3 regions of the Arthrobacter sp. NPDC089319 genome follow, and region 2 is predicted to be linked to each of the others. Evidence: predicted binding sites of a transcription regulator. Region 2 holds the regulator's gene; each other region holds the start of a gene.
The links. Region 2 encodes LexA, which represses DNA repair genes until DNA is damaged. Its sites were predicted from a motif close to TCGAACANNTGTTCGA; they were not measured.
Positions count from the first base shown of each region.

Region 1: a site for LexA is predicted at 3,320-3,335, ahead of umuD (translesion error-prone DNA polymerase V autoproteolytic subunit). Genes of this name have one in related genera too.
Region 3: a site for LexA is predicted at 4,570-4,585, ahead of ruvA (Holliday junction branch migration protein RuvA). Genes of this name have one in related genera too.

Region 1 covers NZ_JBFBGZ010000002.1:329,879-335,471, forward strand. The annotation lists gene AB0N75_RS04320 (TetR/AcrR family transcriptional regulator C-terminal domain-containing protein) at 1-341, shown strand, start outside; gene AB0N75_RS04325 (ATP-dependent Clp protease ATP-binding subunit) at 435-3,041, opposite strand; gene umuD (translesion error-prone DNA polymerase V autoproteolytic subunit) at 3,351-3,770, shown strand; gene AB0N75_RS04335 (Y-family DNA polymerase) at 3,763-5,070, shown strand; gene AB0N75_RS04340 (hypothetical protein) at 5,074-5,593, opposite strand, start outside.
Region 2 covers NZ_JBFBGZ010000015.1:37,202-42,794, forward strand. The annotation lists gene hisH (imidazole glycerol phosphate synthase subunit HisH) at 1-78, opposite strand, end outside; gene hisB (imidazoleglycerol-phosphate dehydratase HisB) at 75-692, opposite strand; gene AB0N75_RS17135 (histidinol-phosphate transaminase) at 749-1,858, opposite strand; gene AB0N75_RS17140 (LysM peptidoglycan-binding domain-containing protein) at 1,931-2,284, opposite strand; gene lexA (transcriptional repressor LexA) at 2,565-3,335, shown strand; gene AB0N75_RS17150 (ATP-dependent DNA helicase) at 3,403-5,442, opposite strand; gene hflX (GTPase HflX) at 5,435-5,593, opposite strand, start outside.
Region 3 covers NZ_JBFBGZ010000004.1:106,059-111,651, forward strand. The annotation lists gene AB0N75_RS07335 (CapA family protein) at 1-219, shown strand, start outside; gene AB0N75_RS07340 (glutamine amidotransferase) at 282-1,004, opposite strand; gene AB0N75_RS07345 (MurT ligase domain-containing protein) at 1,004-2,314, opposite strand; gene pdxT (pyridoxal 5'-phosphate synthase glutaminase subunit PdxT) at 2,470-3,144, shown strand; gene AB0N75_RS07355 (YebC/PmpR family DNA-binding transcriptional regulator) at 3,147-3,902, shown strand; gene ruvC (crossover junction endodeoxyribonuclease RuvC) at 3,929-4,489, shown strand; gene ruvA (Holliday junction branch migration protein RuvA) at 4,659-5,294, shown strand; gene ruvB (Holliday junction branch migration DNA helicase RuvB) at 5,323-5,593, shown strand, end outside.

The sequences.
Region 1 (5,593 bases), on a different contig from region 2:
ACCATGACGCGGTCCTCGGGACGCTCCGCGCGGCCGGCTTTTCGCTTGCCCTGGCGGCGCACACCTACGCCCTGCTGGACGCCTACGTCTACGGCTCGGCGCTGCAGGAGGCGTCGCTCCCGTTCGACGGGCCGGAGAGCCTGGCGGAAGTCGCCGGGCCGATGGTGGAAATGTTCAGCGCGGGGGACTATCCGCACCTGCGCGAGTTTGCGCTGCAGCACGTTCTGCAGCCCGGCTACGATTTTGGCGATGAGTTCGACTTCGGACTGGACCTGATCCTCGATGGCCTCGCCGCGCATCTGCCTAAGCCGGCCGACGGCGTCGACGCAGGGGCGGCATAGCCGGTACACAACGCCGAGGGCGGGACACTCCATAGACCAACTGGTCCAAGGGAGTGCCCCGCCCTCTGGATAAGCGGACCCGGTGCGGGCCTGCTAGGCGGCCGCGGCCATGCTGTCGGCCGTCACCCGGAGTCCGTCCCCTCCGGCGGTCACGTGGATCCGGCCGCCGTCCGCCACCGCTTCGGCCACGAGCAGGTCGGCAATCCTGTCGTCCAGCTCGCGCTGGATCACGCGGCGCAGCGGCCGGGCGCCGTATTCCGGTTCATAGCCGGTCTCGGCAATCCAGTCCACCGCTTCCTCGTCCACGGCCAGCGAGATGCCCTGGGCGGCCAGCCGGGCCTCGGACCGGCGCAGCTGCAGCCGCACAATGGAGCGCAGCTGCTCCTTCTCCAGCTTGCGGAACAGCACAATCTCGTCGATCCGGTTCAGGAACTCCGGCAGCATGGTCTCGCGCAGCCGGCCCATCACCCGAGCGCGCAGGTCCTGCTCGGACGCGAAGCCGTCCACGCCGTTATTGGAAGTGAAGCCCAACGCTCCGCCCTGGCTGGCCAGGAATTCCGACCCGAGGTTGGACGTCATGATCACCACGGTGTTCCGGAAGTCCACGGTGCGGCCCTGACCATCGGTGAGGCGTCCGTCGTCGAGCACCTGCAGCAGCAGGTTGAAAACGTCCGGGTGCGCCTTTTCCACCTCATCCAGCAGCACCACCGAGTACGGGTGCCGGCGGACCCGCTCGGTCAGCTGGCCGGCTTCGCCGTAACCGACGTAGCCCGGAGGGGCGCCGACCAGCCGCGAGACGGTGTGGCGCTCGCCGTATTCGCTCATGTCGAAGCGCACCATGGCGTTCTCGTCACCGAACAGCGACTCCGCCAGCGCCTTGGCCAGTTCGGTTTTTCCCACCCCGGTGGGGCCCAGGAAGAGGAAGCTGCCGACAGGCCGGCCCTCGTCGCCCATGCCGGTGCGGTTGCGCCGCACGGACTTGGCGATCGCGGTCACCGCGTCGTCCTGCCCGATCACCCGGGCATGCAGGTCCTCCTCCAGGCGGGCCAGCCGCTGCCGGTCGCCCTGGGTCAGGCGGGCAGCCGGAATGCCGGTGGCACGGGCAATGATTTCGGCAATTTCCGCCTCGCCCACCACATCGGAGGGCACGACGCCGAGGCGCGCCCCGCCGTCGTTGTCCTCCGTCGTGTGGGTGGCTGGCTCGGCTGCGGAATCGATCGTGGCCTTTAGCTGCTCGATGTCATCGCGCAGCGTGGACGCATCCTCGTAGCGTTCCTCGGCGACGGCGGCGTTCTTGGCCAACTCCAGTTCCGCAAGCTGTCCGCGCAGTGCCGCCACGTCCACGCGGGGGCCGCGGCGCAGGCTCAGCCGGGCGCCGGCCTGGTCGATCAGGTCGATCGCCTTGTCCGGCAGGAAACGATCGGTGATGTACCGCGAGGACATCTCCACGGCGGCCCGGATGGCTCCGTCGGTGTAGGTCACCTGGTGGTGCTCCTCGTAGCGGTCCTTCAGCCCGGCCAGGATCTGCACGGCATCCTCGATCGAGGGTTCGCCCACCGTCACCGGCTGGAACCGGCGCTCCAGGGCCGGGTCTTTTTCCACCTTGCGGTATTCGCCCAGCGTGGTGGCGCCGACCAGGTGCAGCTCGCCGCGGGCCAGCCGCGGCTTGAGGATATTGCCCGCATCCATGCCGCCCTCGCCGCCTCCGCCGGCGCCGACCACGGAGTGCAGCTCGTCGATGAAGACGATCAGGTCGCCGCCAGCGGCACTGATCTCGTCCATGGTCTTGGTCAGCCGCTCCTCGAAGTCGCCGCGGTATTTGGTGCCGGCCAGCATGCCGGGCAGGTCCAGCGACAGCACGCGCTTGCCGCGCAGTTGCTCCGGGACGTCGCCGTCCACGATCGCCTGGGCCAGTCCTTCCACGATGGCGGTCTTGCCGACGCCGGCCTCGCCGATGAGCACCGGGTTGTTCTTGGTGCGGCGGGCCAGGATCTCGATGGTCTGCGATATCTCGTCGGCGCGGCCGATCACCGGGTCCAGCTGGTTCTCGCGGGCCCGGGCTGTCAGGTCAAGGCCGAACTGGTCCAGCATGGGTGTGGCGGAGTTGGGGTTTGGCGCCTGCCCGGTGGCGGTGCCGCCCGGGTTGCTTTGGACCGCTTGGGCCTGCGCTTGGGCCGCTTCCGCGGCATTGGCCTGCTGCAGCGCCTGCGGGGTGACCCCGGCGTCGGCCAAGATCTGGCCGGCAGCGGTTTCCTGGTTGAGGACGAACGCGGCGAACAGGTGCTCCGGGTCAATGTAGGTGGAGCCAAAGGCGCGGGCCACCTGGTGCGCATCCAGCAGGGCGCGCTGGGCCGAGGGGGTCAGGGACGGCGCCTCGCTGATGAGATCGGCCTTCTCCGGCAGGCGCTGCTCGGCGGCGCTGACAATGTCTTGCGGACCGGTGCCGGTGAGCTTGATCTGGCCGGCAGCCGGTTCCTGTTCGGCCATGACGCGCAGAATATGCAGCGCATCCACTTCCGTGTGGCCGAGTCCAGCGGCAAATGCGGCCGCCTGCGCCAGAACTTCGTGAGTACGGCGGCTGAGCAGCCGGGTGAGATCGACCGTGCGGCGGGACTGCGCCGCGCGTTGGCCCTGCAGGTAGCGGACCAGGAACTCGTCGAATGATCCGTTGCCGGATGCGGGTCCGAAGAACAGTGGCATTGATGATCCTCCTGTGGACTTGAGTGCCTTCGACTCATGTTAACGCTTCGTGCTCAAGAATATTCCAAACGATTCTTAAACTTGAGTCAAGGTGGCTCACTTCAAGTTTGGAGGGCGCCAATGGTGGCACTCCCTCTACACCTGTGGGCAACGACTTGTGGACGATGCAGAGCGATGGGGCGCCGGGTTTCCCTCACCAATCCGCCTCAGTGCAGAGGCGGTGCGGATGATCATTTGAAACGGCAGCCTGACCACGTTGCCCGGTGCTAACCTTGTCTTCGAAGGTTTGTTCGAAGATGGGGGCTTGTCATGTTCGGTCTGGAGCGGCCCTCCGGCGCGTCGGCGGGCCCTGAACTGGGGGACGGGACCCCCGAGGACGCGCGTGGTTTTCCCTCCCCGGCACGGGATTATTTCCACGGCGGCATCGACCTGAACCGGCATCTGATCCGGGACCGGACCAGTACCTTCGTGATGCGGGTGGCCGGTAACTCGATGGCAGCGGCCGGGATCTGTGACGGCGATGAGCTGATCGTGGACCGATCGCTGGAGCCACGCGACGGATCGGTGGTCATCGCGGTGCTGGACGGGGAGCTGGTGGTGCGGCGCTTGCACCTGGGCGCCGACGGTGTGCGCCTTCAGACCGACGACGGCGGTGTCCCCACCGAGGTGGGCGAACTTGGTGACTTGAGCATTTGGGGCGTGGCCACGCGCTGCCTGCACCATGTCTAGCCACGGACCCGCCGAATCGCAGCAGCTCCGTGAACGGATCGCGCTGGTGGACGTCAACAACTTCTACGTCTCCTGCGAGCGGGTGTTCGACCCGTCGCTCGAGGGACGCCCCGTCGTCGTGCTGTCCAACAACGACGGCTGCGTGGTGGCGCGCTCCGAGGAAGCCAAACAGCTGGGGCTGAAGACCGGCACGCCGTGGTTCCAGGTGGCGCCCCGCGCCAAGGCCTGGGGGCTGGTGGCGAAATCCAGCAATTACGAGCTCTACGGCGACCTCAGCGCCCGGGTGATGGAAGTGCTGGGCCGGTTCGGGGCTTGGCAGGAGGTCTACTCGATCGATGAGTCGTTCCTGGGCTTGCCCGGGGATGAGGCGCAGTTGCAGGAGACGGCGGCCCGGATCCGTGCCGCCGTGGTCAGGCAGGTGGGTGTTCCGGTCTCCGTCGGCGTAGCCGGGACCAAGACGCTGGCCAAGTTCGCCAACCACATTGCCAAACGGAATCCACAGATGGCGGGTGTCTGCTCGCTGGGCTCGATGCCGGAACCGGACATCGAATGGATCCAGTCGCGCGTTCCCGTGACCGGGCTCTGGGGTGTGGGCGGGCGGACCGGGAAACGGCTGAACGCCATCGGGATCGAGTCGATCGCCGATTTAAAGGCCGCGGATCCACAACTGATTCGCAAGAAGTTCTCCGTGGTGCTGCAGCGGACGGTGCTGGAGCTGAATGGCACGGCCTGTATTCCGCATACCGAGGAACGGGCCGACAAGCAGCAGATCATGTTTTCACGCAGCTTCTCCACGCCGGTGACCACGCTGGAGGAGATGGACCAGGTCATGGCTGTCTACGCCCAGCGCGGTGCGGCCCGGATGGCTGCCGAGGGGCTGCGCGCCTCGGTCCTGACGGTGACGGCCGGTACCAGCAGGTTCGCCGGGGGAGAGGCATCGTTTCCCGCAGCCAGCGTCCACCTCCCGGCACCCACGCAGGATCCGATCCAGTTGACCAAGGCCGCGGTGGCCGCCATGCGCGGCTGCCTCATTCCCGGCGCCCAGTATGTCCGCGCGGGCGTGCTGCTGTCCGGGCTGGAACCGGCGACCGGACAGGAGGCCTTCGACCCGTTCGTCAGCGACCTGGACCAGCGGAACATCGGCGACTTGCTCGGTGCCGTCCGGTCCAAGTTCGGCGAAGCCGCCATCGGGCTAGGCCAAGGCGGGCTGGCGGCGCCGGCGGCGTGGTCCATGAAACGCGAATTCTCCTCGCCGCGCTACACCACAGAGTGGGCAGAGCTTCCGGTGGTTAAGGCCTAGGCATCAGCTGCCGTAGGCGGAGTCTTGCCGCAGCGGCGGTACTCGGGTGTGGCAGATGCTTTCGAACGCGGTGGAGTCGGTTAGTTGGATGGGCAAGACCACCGCGGCGGCATGCCGGGGGCGCTCTGGCCGCGCCAACAGCGTCAAGGAAACGCAGGACGGCGCCCCGGCAAAGGGTGCCTCGCGGGCCAGCGCCCACCAGCCGTCGGCGGGATGGGAAATGCCCAGCAGCTGCCGCATCTCCGGCACCCGCAGCCACGCCAAGGGAGTTGTCCCTTCGGCGGGTCCGCCGCCAATGGCGTCCAGGTGTTGCCCGTCGGCTCCGGTGGCCAGCATCCCCACGAGTAGGGGTTCGCTGGCGGCGACCCGGGTCAGCAGGCCGATCCAGATGGCTTCTCCGTCCGGGGAAGGCACCGTCAGGCCCTCGGAACCGGCGCAGAACGGCAAGGCTCCCAGGCTAGTGGGGGCGGCGTAAACAATACCGTAATCGGGGTAACGGTAGCGCTGAAACGAGACCGACAAG
Region 2 (5,593 bases):
GTGTTCCAGCGCCCGGACCACCGAGCGCACATTCCCGGATCCGTAGTCCAGTACGGTGACCTTGGGTCCAGCCGTCACAGGGCACCCTTCGTTGAGGGAATGCCCTCGACCCGGGGATCGGATTCGACCGCGGCGCGCAGCGCCCGGGCGAACGCCTTGAACTGGGCCTCGACGATGTGGTGCGGGTCGCGGCCGCCCAGTACGCGCATGTGCAGGCAGATCTGGGCGTGCAGCGTGATGGCTTCGAAAACGTGGCGCGTCAGCGACCCGGTGAAGTGCCCGCCGATCAGGTGGTATTCCTGGCCGGCCGGTTCTCCTGAGTGCACCAGATAGGGACGGCCGGAGACGTCGACGACGGCGTGGGCCAGCGCCTCATCCAGCGGCACCGTTGCCTCGCCGAACCTGCGGATCCCGGCCTTGTTACCCAGGGCCTGCTTCAAGCACTCGCCGATCGTGATGGCGACATCTTCCACCGTGTGGTGGGCGTCAATATGCGTGTCGCCGGTGGCCTTCACGGTCAGATCGACCAGCGAATGCTTCGACAGTGCGGTGAGCATGTGGTCGTAGAACGGCACGGTGGTGCTGATCTCGGATCGGCCGGTGCCGTCGAGATCCAGTTCAACCAGCACGGACGACTCGCTGGTGATGCGTTCGAGGCGTGCGGTACGTCCGGTGGTGGTATCCACGGTCATGGGGGTCCTTTGACGAAAATGGTTGACCGGCCAGGCCGGTGCGCTCTTACTACAGTTTAGGAGACTCGGCTCGACATCAGGGCCTTGATGCCATCGAGGAAGGCTGTGGTCTCGGCCTCAGTGCCCGCCGTCACCCGCAGGTGTCCGGGAATCCCGACGTCGCGGATCAGCACACCGGCTTCCAGAAGCCCCTGCCACACCGCGTGCGGGTCGTCCAGGCCGCCGAAGAACACGAAGTTGGAGTCCGACGGTGCCGGCTTCAAACCGAGTTCGGTCAGTCCGTCGACAATGCGGTCCCGTTGGGTCTTGATGTCCTCAACATTGGCGAGCAGCGCGTCCGCATTTTCCAGTGCGGCCAGCGCCGTCGCCTGGGTGATCGCGGACAGGTGGTAGGGCAGGCGGACCAAGCGCAGGGCGTCGGCAACCTGCGGTGCGGCGGCAAGGTACCCCACACGGGCACCGGCAAGGGCGAAAGCCTTGCTCATGGTGCGGGAGACGATCAACCGCTCCCGGCCGGGCAGCAGCGTCAGCGCGCTCGGCGTGCCGGCGTGGGCGAATTCGGCGTAGGCCTCATCCACGATCACTATGGCGTTGGATGCCTCCCCCGCTTCGTAGGCGGCTTCGACGACGTCAAGGCCCAGCGCGGTGCCCGTCGGGTTGTTCGGGGAACACAGGACGACGACGTTGGCTGCGGATTCTGCGACGGCAGCGGCAACCGCTTCCGCGGAGATCGTGAAGTCCGCTCCACGCGGCACCGCAACATACTCTGTGTCCGTCCCGCTGGCCAGCAACGGGTACATGGAATACGTGGGAGGGAAGCTCAACAAGGTCCGGCCCGGCCCGCCGAAGGCCTGAAGGATTTGCTGCAGCACTTCATTCGAACCGTTGGCCGCCCAGATGTTCTCTGCCGTGAGGCCGTGTCCCAGATAGCGGGACAGCGCCGTCCGAAGCTCGGTAAACTCGCGGTCCGGATACCGGTTCAAACCGGCAGCCGCGGCGCTGACGGCCGAGACGATAGCTTGATGCACCGTCTCCGGCAAGCCGTGGGTGTTTTCGTTGACGTTCAGCAGGATGGGCACGTCCAATTGGGGGGCACCATATGGCTCCAGGCCCCGGAGATTACCCCGCAACGGCAGACGGTTCAGGCGTTCTAGCTGCTCACTCACCGATCCAGCTTAAGCTTCGGCCCGCCCGGGGCAGGAATCGGGCGGGCCGAAGCGGCTCATATTACGGTTGCCTCAATGCGCTGACGGCACGAGCAACTGCTGGCCGGAATGGACGATGTCCCCGTCCAGGCCGTTCAATTGCGCGATCTCGAAGATGACATCATGCGGGTTGCGGTCGGGTGCGGACAGCACTGCCACATCCCAGAGCGTCTGGCCGCTGCCGACCGTGACGGTAACAGCCGGCCCCGGCCCCAGCCCTCCGGCAGCGGCCATTGCCGGTGCGGTGAAGAAGCCGACCAGGGTGAGCGCGACGGCCGCGGCAAGCATGAGCGGCAGGCCAATCAGCAGCAAACGGCCCCGGCGGGTAAGCCGGAGGGGGGCGTTGGCGCGGAAGTCTGCGGACTGCGGTGCGAGCTGGGCGGACATGGTGCCACCTTTCCGATTTTCGATCTATTTCGACTGGTTTCGATCATCGAACCACTGCGTTCGAACGTATCTTCGAACACGTCGTCTACAGTTTTAGCACTGGTGATCGACTGTTGTCGAGACTCAGTCGAACAAATGTTTGAAATTCCTCACCGCCTCGCCTAGCGTTGATGGCATGAGCGGCTGTGAATTGCAGTGCATCAGCCGCCACTGACAAAACAGTCGAGACAGCAATCCGAGTGCCGGTTCCGCATCAGCCAGACCCGGCACCTGGACCATCATGGGAAGACCGGGGCCGGATATGTCCGAAGAGACCACCACCACTGCCGGAGCGCGGCGACGAGGCCGCCCTGTCAAGGTCGGACGCAGCCTGACGCCGCGGCAAAAGAAGATCCTGGAAACCATCCAGCGCTCCGTTATTGCCCACGGGTACCCGCCGTCGATGCGCGAGATCGGCGACCTCGTCGGCTTGGCAAGCCTGTCCAGCGTCACCCATCAACTGGCCCAACTGGAGAAGATGGGCTACATCCGGCGGGACCCGAAGCGTCCCCGGGCCATGGAGATCCTCACTCCGCTGACGCTTGAACAGGGCGGCGTGGAAATCGTGGGCGTGGACGAGCCGCAGCAGCTGCGCAGCTCCAGTGGCGTCGCGGTGTCCGAACTCACCACGTCATCCGATACGGCCATGGTGCCGCTGGTGGGACGGATCGCCGCCGGCGGACCGATCCTGGCGGACCAGGCGGTCGAGGACGTCATGCCGCTGCCCCGGCAGCTGGTGGGGCACGGCGAGTTGTTCATGCTGAAGGTTTCCGGCGATTCGATGATCGATGCTGCCATTTGCGACGGCGACTGGGTGGTGGTTCGGCAGCAGCACACCGCAGAGAACGGCGACATTGTTGCGGCGCTGCTCGACGAAGAGGCAACGGTGAAAACCTTCCGGCAGCGCGACGGGCACACCTGGTTGCTGCCGCAGAACACGCGCTATGAACCGATTCTGGGCGACCACGCAACCATCATGGGCAAGGTTGTCTCCGTGATGCGGGCGCTCTGACCGCTCCTTCAGCCGATGCAGCCTGCCCATGCGGCGGCGGACCCGGATGGTTCAGGCCGCCGCCGGTTCAGGCGGCCGCGGCCGCCAGCCGCTCCAGGACCTGGCGGGCGATGGCGCCATCCTTCGTGCTCCAAAACGGCGGCAGGGCGCTGCGGAGGAAATTTCCGTAGCGGGCGGTGGCCAGACGGGAATCCAACACGGCCACAACCCCCTTGTCATTGGATGCGCGAATCAAGCGGCCAGCGCCCTGGGCCAGCCGCACTGCTGCGTGGGTGGCCGAGACCGTCATGAAACCATTGCCGCCGGCCTGGGCTACCGACCGGGTCCGGGCAGTGGTCAGCGGGTCGTCCGGCCGCGGGAACGGAATTCGGTCGATGACCACCAACCGGCATGCCTCGCCCGGAACATCGACTCCCTGCCACAGAGTCATCGTGCCGAACAGGCAGGTGTCCGGTTCATCGGCGAATTGGCGGACCAGCGCCCCCATTGATGATTCGCCCTGGCACAGGATGGTCAGGTCGGTGCGCTGACGCATTTCGGCGGCAGCTTCTTCTGCCGCGCGACGCGAGGAGAACAATCCGAGGGCCCCGCCGCGTGAGGCGCGCAGCAGCTCCTCGAGTTCGTCGAGCTGCTCGCTGCTGGTGCCACGGCCCGGCTTGGGCAGATGCGATGCCACATACAGCACACCCTGGCGCGGGTAATCGAAGGGACTGCCCACGTCAGCGCTTGAGTACGCTGGGGCGCCGGCCCCCAACAATCCGAGCGAACCGGCAACGGCGTCGAAAGTGCCCCCCACCGACAGCGTGGCGGAGGTCAGCACCACCGTATGTTCGTCGAAGAGCCCTTCACGCAGCCTGGAGGCAACAGACAACGGGGCGATGTTGAGCGTAGCCGGCTGGTCGTCGTTGGCAATATAGTCGCCGGTCTCGCCGAAGGTGCTGGGACGGGTCGCCCAAATGACCTCGCGGGAATCTGCCGCCGAAAGCAGCCGTTCGGCCATCTCCAGCACCGCGGAAAGACGGGATCGGGCCATCTGCCTCCCGCCGTCTGCCGCCGCGGACCCCTCGGGCTTGGAATCGGATAGCGCTGCGCGAGCCGCCTCCCGCAGCTGCACGAGGACCAACTCCTGCTCCTCGCGCAGGCCGGAGGCCAACAAGCCGCTCGGCAACGGCTCCAGTACGTCCTCCAGGGCGCCGGCAGCCGAGTTCAGCGGCTCCACGCTGATCCCGGTGTGCTTGCGCGCGGTCGAAGCCGCAGTGCGGACCATGGCAGCCGACAGCTGCCCCGCCACGGCGCTGGTGACGCGGTCCTGCAATTCGTGGGCTTCGTCAATCACCACCACGTCGTAGTCCGGAAGCACGGCCACGCCCTCAAAGGCGTTGATGGCGAGCATGGCGTGGTTGGTGATCACGATGTCCGCCTCGGCAGCATGTCCGCGCGCCAGTTCGCTGAAGCACTCGGCGGCGAGGGGACATTTTTGCGCGCCGAGGCATTCCATCGATCCCACGGAGACCTGTCGCCACGCGCGATCGCTGACCCCGGGCACCAGTTCATCGCGATCGCCGGTCTCGGTCTCCTGCGCCCATTCGCGCAGCCGCACGACCTCCTTGCCCAATGCCCCCGCGGCCCCGCTGGACGCCCCTCCGCCGGCGGGAGCCGGATGCGGGACGGCGTCCTCGCCGAGGCTAAACAGCGCAGCAGGCGCGTCTTCGTCCGGAAAGCCGCCTGCCAGCTTATGCAGGCAGACGTAGTTGTTCCGCCCCTTGAGCAGCGCCACGTCCAACGGCCGGGGAAGCTCATCGGCGACGGCTTCCATCAGCCGCGGCAGGTCCCTTTTGACGATCTGCGACTGCAGGGCCAGCGTCGCGGTGGAGACGATGGCGGGCTTCTCACCCTCCAAGGCCTGCACCATGAGCGGGATCAGATACGCCAACGACTTGCCCGTGCCGGTGCCCGCCTGCACCAGCAGGTGCTGCCGGCGGTCGAAGGCCTCGGCTACTTTGGCAGCCATCTCGTGCTGGCCGGCGCGGTGTTGGCCGCCCATGCCCTGGACCGCGACATCGAGCAGCCGCAACGCCTCGCCGGCCGGTACCCGGGTTTCAGTCATGTCGAAGGAATCGTTCCAGCTCCGCTGCCAAGCCCTCGCGAACCAGGACATCGAGCCGTGTGCCGTCTTCCCCGTGCTCCATGGCGAGGATCTCCGCGTCCTCGCTGTGCAAGCGGCTGATGACTTCGCCGCGGTCGTAGGGCACCAACAG
Region 3 (5,593 bases), on a different contig from region 2:
GAGGTAGCGCGGCTTGACTGGCTGCCGGCCACGTTCGCCGGTCCAGAGCATCGCTGGTGCCCGGTCTCGGCCGATGCCTTGGAGGCAGCTGCAGAGTCGGGGGAGTGGTGCGTCTCCGAAGCGGCGGATGCGGACAGCCGGGACCGGACCAAGGCGACCATCGAGTCGATGGGTGCCGCCGGCGACGTCGCCCGTGAATGGCTGCTGGGCGACGAGTGAGGACTTGAACGCAGGCTGAGCGTCCCGTTATCGACTGGGTGCAACGATCCCGGCCATGAGCCTTAGCGGGGCCGCGCCGCCGCGTCGGTCCGGGCCTCTGCCTCATGTGGAATGTCCAGCTGCACATCGTTGAAGCTGCCGTAACGCCGTTCTGCCGCGTGCCGGATCAGATAGTCGGCCACGGCCGGGTTCTTCGGCAGCAGAGATCCGTGCAGGTAGGTGGCAATGACGTTGTGGTAGCGGGCGCCCTCGGTTCCGTCCGTGCCGTTGTTGCCGTCGCCCTTGGTCACCCGGCCGAACGGCTGGACCTCGGCACCCAGTGTGGTCAGGCCGCTGTGGTTCTCGTAGCCGATGATGGTGCCGAATTCGTCGCTTTCCAGCACCGTGTTGCCGATCAGCCGGGTGGGTCCGCCAACGGTTTCGGCATCCAGCAGCCCGATGCCGGTGATCACCTCGCCGGTGTGGGTGGTGAACCGGTGGCCGAACAGTTGGTAGAGGCCGCACACTGCCAGCATGGGCAGGCCGTCGTCGGCCAGTTCGCGGAGCCTGCCGCCCTGGGCCAGCAGATCTGACTGGATCTTGTCCTGGCCTGAGTCCTGGCCGCCGCCGCCCACCAGCAGGTCAACCTGCTCGGGAAACGTGTCGCCGGGGTTGTACTCATGCAGCCGCACGTCATAACCGCGCAGCGCCAGCCGCTTGCGCAGGACCAGGACGTTGCCCCAGTCGCCGTAAATGTTCATGTCCCGCGGGTACAGCTGGAGCAGGTCGATCACGGGTGCGTCCATCAGGAGACCACTTCCACTTCGGTCAGTTTGCTCAGCTCGCGCCGCAGCGCCAGCATGGCGGTGTAGGTGCAGTAGATGCGCTTGGGCGTATCGGGATCGTCGGCGATAAACCGGTGCAGCGATGCATTCAGGTCCGTGCCAAAGCGTCCCACGGGAACGTCCTCGTAGAAGAGGCGCAGTCCCATGTCCTGGGCCCGGACACCGCTGACCTCGGCCACGCCGGTCTCGCGCAGCGAATCGAAGTCCACGTCCCAGAGCCAGGACATGTCCCGGCCATCGGCGTAGTTGTCGTTGATCGCTATCATGGTCCGGGTGCCCGCGGCCGGGAACGACTTCAGCGCGAGCCGGAAGCCGGCCGGGTTCTTCACCAGAACCAGATCCAGCGGCTGGCCGTTGACGGTGAGTGACTCGCCGCGCCCGAATGCCGGCGTGACGTTCTCCAGCGACGCCAGCAGCGCCGGTTCGTCCACGGCGGGACCGAGCACGGTGCGCGCCAGCACCAGCGCCGCGGCGGCGTTGAACACGTTGTAGACCCCGGTCAGTTTCAGTTCCACCTCGATCCCGCGTCCGTCCACCTGGAAGGTGGCGGCGGAACCTTCGCAGGCGGAAAGCACGACGTCGGCGCGCGGCCCCTCGGGCTGGCCTTCACCGGTTACGGCGGCCTCGGCCCCGGGAACGACGGCGGCTACGGCGTTCCGCATCTCGTCGTCGTGCGGGAACATGTGGCGCAGTTGCGGGGCCAGGCCGAAGTACTCGACCCGGGGCGCGGCCACGGCGGTGGCCAGGGCCAGAATGCGCGGATCTTCGCGGTTGAGCACCACGGCGTCGGTGGTGGCTGCGGCGATCTGGCGGAGGAAACCCGCCGTTGTCTCAATCTCGCCAAAACGGTCCAGCTGGTCCCGCATGACGTTGAGCAGCAGGCTGTAGCGCGGCCGAACCAGTTTGACGAAGTGCACGGCGTGGGCTTCGTCCAGTTCCAGCACCGCGATGTCCGCATCCAGCCGGCCGCGGGCGTCCGAATCGCCCAATACCGAAGCCACTACTCCGCGGGTGAAGTTGCTGCCGGTGCGGTTGGTGAACACCTTGAGGCCCTGGCCCTGCAGCAGTTCCACCACCATTTTGGTGGTGGTGGTCTTGCCGTTCGTCCCGCTGATCACGACGACGCCGCGTGGCAGCTTGCCGAGGGTGCGGGGCAGGAACTGCGGATCGATTTTCTCGGCCACCAGGCCGGGCAGCGCGGAGCCGCCGCCGCGGAGCCTGGCTACCGCCTTCACGGCCTTTCCGGCAACGGTCGCAAGGAGGTGTCGCATGAGTAGAGACTATACAAGCCGACGGCACCGCCCCGCCGTCGTCCACGATGGGTTGTGGCGTGCCGCACAGCAGCGGCCGGCGCGGTTTAACACCGCAGGACCGGTTGGTATTACTGTTTTTCCGTACGGCCGCCACGCGCGCGGCCCGATACCGAATCCGAGGAATCTTCACCGTGGTCACGATTGGTGTGCTCGCCCTGCAGGGCGATGTCCGCGAACACATATCCGCCCTGGAACACAGCGGCGCCGCAGCGATGCCGGTGCGCCGGCCGGGCGAACTGGATGCCGTGGACGGGCTGGTCATACCCGGCGGGGAATCCACAACGATCGACAAGCTCACCCGGATTTTCGAGTTGGCCGATCCGCTGAAGAAGCGGATCGAGGCGGGGATGCCCGTCTACGGCTCCTGCGCGGGCATGATCATGCTGGCCCAGGAGATCGCGGATCCCGCCACCGACCTCAAGGGCGAGCCCCAGCAGACCCTCGGCGGCCTCGACATTACGGTGCGGAGGAACGCCTTCGGCCGGCAGCGTGAGTCGTTTGAAACGGATCTGGACTTCCGCGGGCTGGAGTTCAGCGCACCGTCCCCGGACCAGGATCCGGCGCCCGTGCACGCCGTTTTCATCCGTGCGCCCTGGGTGGAACGGGTGGGCGACGGCGTGGAGGTCCTGGCCACCGTGGAACCCGCGTCCCACGGGACTTTGCACGGGACAGCTAGAATTGTGGCAGTGCGTTCGCGGCATTTGCTGGCGACTTCTTTCCACCCGGAAGTGACGGGGGAGCGCCGCATCCACGAACTATTCATCCGCATCGTCAGAGGAGAGGCCTAAGCATGTCCGGACACTCTAAGTGGGCGACCACCAAGCACAAGAAGGCCGTGATCGACGCCCGGCGCGCCAAGTCGTTCGCGAAGCTGATCAAGAACATTGAGGTAGCGGCCCGCGCCGGCGGCGCCGATATGTCCGGAAACCCCGGGCTGGAACTGGCCGTCCAGAAGGCCAAGAAGACTTCGGTGCCCAACGACAACATCGACCGCGCCATCAAGCGCGGCGCCGGCCTCACCGGCGAAACCATCGACTACACCGAAATCATCTACGAAGCCCGCGGACCGCAGGGCTCCGCCGTGCTGATCGAGTGCCTGACCGACAACAAGAACCGCGCCGCCTCCGAGGTGCGCCTGGCTATCACCCGTAACGGCGGCACCGTGGCTGACCCCGGTTCGGTCTCCTACATGTTCGCCCGCAAGGGTGTGGTGTCCCTGCCCAAGAACGAGCTCACCGAGGACGACCTGCTGATGGCCGTGCTGGACGCCGGCGCCGAGGAAGTCAAGGAACAAGGCGAGAACTTCGAGGTCCACTCCGACCCGACCGACCTGCGCGCCGTGGTGGCAGGCCTGGAAGAAGCCGGCATCGAGTACGAAACGGATGAAATCGAGTTCGTCTCCTCCATGGCCGTGGAGCTCGACGCCGATGCCGCGCGGAAGTTCCTGAAGCTGGTCGACGCCCTGGAGGACCTGGACGACGTGCAGAACGTCTACTCCAACGCCGACATCAGCCAGGACGTTCTCGCCGAACTCGAGAACGACTGACCTCGGTCAGAGCGTCGGCGACCGCCTTGCGCGTACTGGGCGTGGACCCCGGCCTGACCCGGTGCGGCCTGGGCGTGGTCGACGTCGAGCCGAACCGCCGCTCCACCCTGGTGGAAGTGGGCGTCGTCGGGACCACTCCGGACATGCCGCTGGAACTGCGCCTGCTGAAGATTGCCGAGACCATCGACGAATGGCTTGATGCCCACGCCCCGGACGTGCTCGCCGTCGAACGCGTCTTCAGCCAGACCAATGTCAGTACGGTGATGGGTACGGCGCAGGCGTCCGGTGTGGTCATGACCGCAGCAGCGCGGCGGGGGATTGCCGTCGCGTTGCACACACCCACCGAGGTGAAGGCCGCGGTCACCGGCAACGGGCAAGCGGACAAGGCGGCCGTGACGAAAATGGTGACCCGGATCCTTCGGCTGGACACTCCGCCGCGTCCGGCCGATGCCGCCGATGCGCTGGCGTTGGCGATCACGCACGCGTGGCGCGGCGGCGCAGCGAAGCCGGCCGCGGGCGGCGGCATGACGGCCGCCCAGAGGCTCTGGGCGGAAGCCGAAGCAAAGGCCAAGCGCAACCGCCGCTGAGCCGACCGGTGCGGCCCGGCGCGAAGGCTGCCAAGGGGCGTGGCGGTTGCCGGTAATGTCGGCGCCGCCCCGTAAGCTATTCGTAAATATGTTCGGACAATCCCTCCCGTGCCCGGGTCCGGGAAGCGGGCTCCGGACAGCAGCCAGTGCCGGAAGTGGGAGTTGGATCATGATTAGCTCGTTGCGCGGCGTCGTCGCCCAGGTGGGGTTGAACTCGGCCGTGATCGACGTCAATGGATTCGGCATGCTCGTCCAGGCGACGCCGCAGACCCTTGGCACGCTGTTCGTCGGCAGGGAAGCCCGGTTGGCCACCACCATGATTGTGCGCGAAGACTCCATGACGCTGTACGGGTTCGAGGACGCCGCGCAGCGGGAAGTCTTCGAGACCCTCATCTCGGTCAGCGGCGTTGGCCCGCGGCTGGGCCTGGCGGCGCTGTCGGTGCACTCGCCCGAAGCCCTGCGGATTGCCGCCGCGGACGGCGACAACAAGGCGTTCAGCAAGGTGCCCGGCATCGGGCCGAAGCTCGCCGGCAGGATCGTGCTGGAACTGGCCGGCAAGCTGGTGCCGACCGGCGAAGTGGCTCCGCAGCAGGCTGCCGGCTGGAAGGGCCAGGTGCAGCAGGCGCTCTCCGGCCTGGGCTGGTCGGACAAGGACGCCGCGGCGGCCGTGGACACCACCGCCGAGGAGAATCCGGAGGCAGCCGCCGCCGGCCAGGTGGGCGACCTGTTGCGGCTGACGCTGCGGCGGCTCGGGCAGGACGGTGCCCGGACCGGCTCGGCGCGGCGCCCTGCGGGAGTGAAGTAGCGTGCTCGAGGACGCCGGGGAGAACAGGTTGGTCTCCACCGCCTCGGAGGCCGAAGAGCGGGCCGTCGAATCGGCGCTGCGGCCCAAGAACCTGGATGATTTCGTGGGCCAGGCGAGAGTCCGGCAGCAGTTGTCGCTGGTGCTGGAAGCGTCCCGGATCCGCGAGCGGACGGCCGACCATGTCCTGCTGTCCGGTCCGCCCGGGCTGGGCAAGACCACGCTGGCGATGATCATCGCTGCGGAAATGAACGCGCCGCTCCGGATCAGTTCCGGTCCGGCGATCCAGCACGCCGGCGACC